Prochlorococcus marinus XMU1411: one gene and its partner. Each later gene encodes a partner of the first gene's protein in a complex. Links are inferred from orthologs where the notes say so. Each region holds a gene or a part of one and is shown in the gene's direction. Other genes may lie near its edges. The genes, in order: rpsG and tig.

What was found.
Region 2: the proteins of rpsG (region 1) and tig are in contact, whole or in part, in a crystal structure (PDB 3GTY), measured with the Thermotoga maritima proteins. The link is inferred for Prochlorococcus marinus XMU1411 from one-to-one orthologs. Residues at the interface, in WP_004081843.1 of Thermotoga maritima: Lys34, Lys52, Lys55, Glu59, Arg62, Gln63, Glu66, Asn67, Lys69, Val71, Arg95, Ala109, Lys110, Lys111, Gly112, Arg113, Pro114, Glu117, Glu121, Ile124, Ala125, Tyr127, Asn128, Asn129, Thr130, Gly131, Lys135, Asp139, Arg142, Met143; in WP_004081061.1 of Thermotoga maritima: Glu122, Val124, Val129, Leu130, Tyr133, Glu188, Gly259, Ile262, Tyr263, Glu266, Ser270, Glu273, Gln274, Glu277, Arg308, Gln311, Ile312, Ser315, Tyr316, Glu325, Arg329, Arg336, Leu363, Phe366, Trp367, Arg373, Leu377, Arg381, Leu384, Glu387.

Annotation. Positions count from the first base shown.
Region 1 is NZ_JAAORI010000005.1:70,125-73,271, reverse strand. Bases 1-2,815 are described here. They hold rpsG (30S ribosomal protein S7), read left to right. Parts: upstream 1-1,080; coding sequence 1,081-1,551; downstream 1,552-2,815. Other genes in these bases: fusA (elongation factor G), read left to right, coding at 1,649-2,815; rpsL (30S ribosomal protein S12), read left to right, coding at 681-1,055; gltB (glutamate synthase large subunit), read right to left, coding at 1-484. Also shown: more of fusA, read left to right, coding at 2,816-3,147.
Region 2 is NZ_JAAORI010000006.1:122,465-125,783, forward strand. Bases 272-3,258 are described here. They hold tig (trigger factor), read left to right. Parts: upstream 272-1,050; coding sequence 1,051-2,466; downstream 2,467-3,258. Other genes in these bases: HA145_RS09220 (aspartate-semialdehyde dehydrogenase), read right to left, coding at 272-927; clpP (ATP-dependent Clp endopeptidase proteolytic subunit ClpP), read left to right, coding at 2,556-3,176. Also shown: more of HA145_RS09220, read right to left, coding at 1-271; ATP-dependent protease ATP-binding subunit ClpX, read left to right, coding at 3,282-3,319. UniProt on the Bacillus subtilis protein: Involved in protein export. Acts as a chaperone by maintaining the newly synthesized protein in an open conformation. Functions as a peptidyl-prolyl cis-trans isomerase.

The DNA of each region.
Region 1 (3,147 bases):
TTTTATCTATGTATAAAATCCATTGGCAGATGAACGGGGCATTTGCCTTAGCTAAAGGACCTAAGACTTCATTATTAACAGGTACCGTTCTCCAAAATGTGTAGCCGACTCTTAGTTTTTTTGCTTCCTGATCACATATTAATTTACACTCTTCAATTTTCTCTTTTCTGTTAGGCATAAAAACCATGCCTAAACCTCTATTAAACTCTTGTTGATCTTTTAGATTGATTTCTTCATCTAAGTATTGCCAAGGAATTGAACACAAAATGCCTGCCCCATCTCCTGAGTCACTATCACCTCCACAACCGCCTCTGTGTTCCATGCAGTTAAGACCCCTGAGAGATTCTTTAAGAATCCAGTTGCTTTCTATTCCTTTAACATTGGCTATAAAACCAACACCACAAGCATCTTTCTCACCGATTATTCCATCTGGGGAATAACTATCTTGATATGGCCCAACGATTCTTTTGTTACTCTCTGCCATAGATTATTTAATTCTATTTAGTTATTTATGTATTTCTATTATAAAAATAAATATGAAAATAAATCTAAAGATAATGAATATTTACCAAAGAATTTTAATTTCACAAATTTTTTAAAAAAATATGATTAAAAACTTTTAGTTGGTGCTCGTAAAAGGTTATGATGTTTAAATGTTTATTTTTTTCAAAAGATAATAGATGCCCACCATCTCGCAATTAATTGGTTCAGAAAGAAAACGTCTGACTAGAAAAACAAAATCTCCCGCTTTAAAGGCTTGCCCAGAAAGAAGAGGAGTATGTACAAGGGTTTATACTTCAACCCCCAAAAAACCGAATTCAGCTTTAAGAAAAGTTGCAAGGGTGAGATTAACTTCTGGTTTCGAAGTAACAGCTTATATCCCTGGTATTGGTCATAATTTGCAAGAACACTCTGTAGTACTGCTTAGAGGTGGAAGAGTTAAAGATTTGCCAGGCGTTAGATACCATATAATTAGAGGAACTTTAGATACCGCTGGAGTCAAAGATAGACGTCAATCCAGATCTAAGTATGGAGCAAAAGCTCCAAAAGATTAATTTGTAAACATCACTTTTTTTAAAAATGTCACGTCGTAATGCTGCAGTAAAAAGACCAGTTCTTCCAGATCCTCAATTTAATAGTCGTCTAGCTTCTATGATGATTTCTCGATTGATGAAACATGGTAAAAAGTCGACAGCTCAAAGAATATTGTCTGATGCTTTTTCTTTAATAAGCGAGAGAACAGGTGGGAATGCAGTCGAATTATTTGAAACAGCTGTAAAAAATGCTACTCCTCTTGTCGAGGTAAGAGCTAGGAGAGTTGGTGGTGCAACATATCAAGTACCTATGGAAGTACGCCAAGAGAGGGGTACAGCTATGGCCTTAAGATGGCTTGTTACATTCTCACGCGCAAGGAACGGCAAAAGTATGTCACAGAAACTTGCTGGTGAGTTGATGGATGCAGCAAATGAAACTGGTAGTGCTGTTAAAAAAAGAGAAGACACTCATAAAATGGCTGAAGCTAACAAAGCTTTTGCACATTACAGATATTAATTTCATCAAAAAGGTACTTAAGTAGTTTATTATTATTAAAGTTTGCTTTTAGGGTGAACTATACTTATCAAAAATTATTTTATTTGGAGCTTTAAAATTGGCACGCGACTTTCCCCTAGAACGAGTAAGAAATATAGGTATAGCCGCTCATATTGATGCAGGGAAGACTACAACTACTGAAAGAATTTTGTTTTATTCAGGCGTTGTTCACAAGATAGGGGAAGTACATGATGGTGCTGCCGTAACTGATTGGATGGCTCAAGAACGAGAAAGAGGAATAACCATTACTGCTGCTGCAATATCTACTAGTTGGCAAGATCACAGAATTAATATTATTGATACTCCTGGTCACGTTGATTTTACTATTGAAGTGGAAAGATCAATGCGAGTCTTGGACGGAGTAATAGCTGTATTTTGCGCAGTTGGTGGGGTTCAGCCTCAATCTGAAACAGTTTGGCGTCAAGCAGATAGATACTCTGTCCCAAGAATGGTTTTTGTTAATAAAATGGACAGGACTGGCGCAGATTTTCTTAAAGTTAATAAACAAATTAAAGATCGACTAAAGGCAAATGCACTTCCAATTCAGTTACCTATTGGAGCTGAAGGTGATCTTACAGGTATTATTGATTTAGTAGCAAACAAAGCCTATCTTTACAAAAATGACTTAGGTACTGATATCGAAGAAGCTCCAATTCCATCTGAAATGGAGGAGGAAGCTGCAGATTGGAGATTTAAGTTGATGGAGAGTGTTGCAGAAAATGATGAAGAGTTAATTGAAGTATTCCTTGAGACAGGAGAACTATCTGAAGAACAACTCAAAAAAGGAATTAGAGAGGGGGTTTTAAAGCATGGATTGGTTCCAGTATTATGCGGGTCAGCTTTTAAGAATAAAGGGGTTCAACTTGTATTAGATGCTGTAGTCGATTACTTGCCAGCACCAGTCGATGTTAAGCCAATACAAGGTGTTTTACCAAGTGGCAAAGAAGATGTTAGACCTTCAGATGATAATGCTCCTTTCAGTGCATTAGCTTTCAAAGTGATGTCAGATCCCTATGGAAAATTAACTTTTGTAAGAATGTATTCAGGTGTTCTTTCAAAGGGGAGTTATGTAATGAACTCCACTAAGGATGCTAAAGAGAGAATTTCTAGATTGGTGATTCTTAAGGCGGATGAAAGAGAGGAGGTTGATGAATTGAGGGCTGGAGATTTAGGAGCTGTTTTAGGTCTTAAGAATACAACAACTGGTGACACTTTATGTAATACAGATGATCCAATAGTTTTGGAGACCTTGTTTATCCCTGAACCAGTTATCTCGGTGGCTGTTGAGCCAAAAACAAAGGGCGATATGGAAAAATTATCAAAAGCTTTAACTGCTTTGTCTGAAGAGGATCCCACTTTTAGGGTAAGTACAGACCCTGAAACAAATCAAACTGTAATTGCAGGTATGGGTGAGTTGCACTTGGAAATACTTGTTGACAGAATGTTAAGAGAATTTAAGGTTGAAGCAAATATAGGGGCTCCTCAGGTTTCATATAGAGAGACTATTAGGTCTAGTTCTAAAGGTGAAGGTAAATATGCAAGACAAACTGGAGGAAA
Region 2 (3,319 bases), on another replicon or contig:
TATATCAGTTCTTAGCCTGCCAACAGCAACATTATCCCTTCCCATAACGTCATTTGGCATGGGAAATCTATTATTTTTGTAATCCTCAATAATTTCAATTCCAGGAGATTTATTTAATTCTTCAAGAGCATCTTTAGGCTCAACTACTCTAGCAAATTCAATATTGAGCGATTCAGAATGTGCTCTAAGTACTGGGACTCGAACACATGTAGCAGAGAGCTTTAAATCAGCAATATTTAATATTTTCCTGGTCTCATTAACCATTTTCATCTCTTCTTCGCAATAATTATTTGCAAGCATGGGTGAATTATGTAAAAACAAATTAAAAGCTAGTGAGTATGGCAAAACTTTACTTTTTTGAGGATTACCCTGAAGATAGTGTTCAGTTAAAAGTTTTAGTTCCTCCATCGCCAATTGCCCTGCACCACTTACAGATTGATATGTTGAGACAACAACTCTTTTAATAGCCGAAAGTTTATTTAACGGAGCTAAAACTAATGTCAACAAAATGGTAGTGCAGTTTGGATTAGCTATTACCCCATCATGTTTAAGTACATCACTAGCATTAACTTCAGGAACTATAAGAGGTACATTCTGATCTAACCTAAATGCACTTGAATTATCTATCAATAAAGCGTTTTGTTCCATAATGGTAGAAAACCATTTTTTTGAAATACTTCCACCAGCTGAAGCTAAAACTAAATCAAGATTCAAAAATTCTTCCTTAGTTGTCTTTTTTGTAACTAATTCTTCATCTTTCCAAATAATTTTTTTTCCTTCTGAACGCTCTGATGAAAGCAATACCAATTCTGATATTGGGAAATCCCGTTCTTCGAGAATTTTAAGTATTTCAGATCCCACAGCACCTGAAGATCCTAAAACAGCAACTTTTAATGGCCTATCAGGCAAAAACGGAGATTGTCTCACACTTTCAAATGATTTTTATAAATAGATTGACTATTTTTTTTTACTTTATCAAAAAAATAACTTTCAAGGAAATCACATAATGTGAAATAATTAAGATTCGGCTTTTAGTAATAATCACAAAAAATGGCTAAAGAAGCATTAATAGTCAAAACAACTCCTCTACCTCAAAGTAGAATTTCATTTGAATTAGAAATACCATCTGAGACATGCAAAACGTGCGTAAATGAGACAATCAGTAATATCAGTCGTTCGGCTAAAATTCCTGGATTTAGACTTGGCAAAATTCCTAAACAAGTCTTAATCCAAAGAATTGGCATCACACAATTACATGCTTCTGCTCTAGAGAAAATTATTGATAAATCATGGCAAGAAGCATTAAAAATTAAATCTATAGAACCACTAAGTGAGCCAGAATTGGTAGATGGATTTGAAACTTTACTCGCAAAGTTTAGTCCTGAAAAAACACTAAAGGTTACTCTTCAAACTGATGTTGCCCCCGAATTAAAACTAAAAAAATCCAAAGGACTTAGTGTTGAAATCTCAAAAACAAAGTTTGATCCTAAGTCAGTAGATGAAGCGCTAGAGAAATCTAGAAATCAGTTTGCAAATATTATTCCAGTAACTAATAGAGCAGCAAAATTAGGAGATATTGCTGTAGTTAGTTTCAAAGGAAAATATAAAGATTCTGGCAAAGAGATTGATGGTGGGACAAGTGAATCAATGGATCTTGAGTTAGAAAAGAACAAAATGATTCCCGGTTTCGTTGAGGGAATCGTAAAGATGAAAATTGGTGATAGTAAAACACTTAACCTTAAATTTCCTGAAGATTATTCTCATGAGGATTCAAGAGGCAAAGAGGCGATCTTTGAAGTCAATCTTAAGGATCTTAAAGAAAAAGAATTACCTGAACTTAATGACGATTTTGCAAAACAGTCTGGTAACAAAGAATCATTAAAAGAGCTAAAGAAAGATATTGAAAAGCAACTTAAAGACAATTTTGAAAAAACTCAAAAAGATATCAAAATTGAAGCTTTATTAGATGCCTTAACAAACGAATTGGTTACTGAAATTCCAAAATCTATGATTGATATAGAAGTGAGAAACAATATTGAACAAACTGCTCAAAGATTTGCTCAACAAGGTCTTGATGTTAAATCTACTTTTACTCCGGAATTAGTGAAGTCATTAGCTGAGTCCACAAGGCCTCAGGCTGAAAAAAATGTGCAAAGAAATTTAGCTCTTAAAGCATTAGCAGAAAAAGAAAACATAAAAGTTGAGAAAGATGAAATTGATTTAAAAATGAAAGATTATGAAGATGAAATCTCTAAATCTTCAAAACAAATAGATATTAAAAAATTGATAGAAGTAATAAGTAACGATTTACTCAAAGAAAAATTAATAATTTGGCTTGAAGAAAATTCCACAGTAAAAGAGAAAAGTACAAAAACTTCTAAAGCTATCAAAACCACAAAAACTGCGACAAAAGCTACAAAAGCATCAAAAGCGACAAAAACTCAAAATAAAAAAGAAAAAAAATAATTTATGAAATTTCCTACTAATTAAACAAAAACCCCTTAAATTATCTATAAGACGAAAATTATTTTGTGAACTCAGAAAAAAAACATTTAATCCAAAGCTCAATAAGTTCTTACGAAAGTATTAATAAAACTGGTGCCGCTGTGCCTACCGTTATAGAACAATCTGGCAGAGGAGAAAGAGCTTTTGATATTTATTCAAGACTATTAAGGGAGAGAATAATTTTTTTAGGTACTGGAATTAATGATCAAGTATCTGACTCTCTCGTTGCACAATTATTATTTCTTGAAGCTGAAGATCCTGAAAAAGACATACAAATATATATCAATTCTCCAGGAGGCTCAGTAACTGCAGGAATGGCTATATACGATACAATGCAACAAATATCCCCTGATGTAGTAACAATATGCTTTGGGGTAGCTGCAAGTATGGGGGCATTTCTACTTTCTGGAGGAGCACAGGGAAAAAGATTAGCTTTGCCTAATTCTAGAATAATGATTCATCAGCCTCTTGGAGGTGCTCAGGGTCAAGCAGTAGAAATTGAAATTCAAGCTAAAGAAATACTTTTTCTAAAAAAAACATTAAACTCGCTTTTAGCAGAACATACTGGACAACCTTTAGAAAAAATTAATGAAGATACAGAAAGAGATTACTTCTTATCTCCTTCAGAAGCAGTCGAATATGGATTAATCGATAAAGTTATCAAAAAGTGACAAGGGGCATTGAATTTTTAAGAATATGATGACGAATCGATATTTATGAGCAATGCTAGTGAATAGGGAATATTCAACACCTTTCACATTAAAACTTGATAATCGATGGCTAAATTCGACGCCCATCTTAAATGTTCATTTTG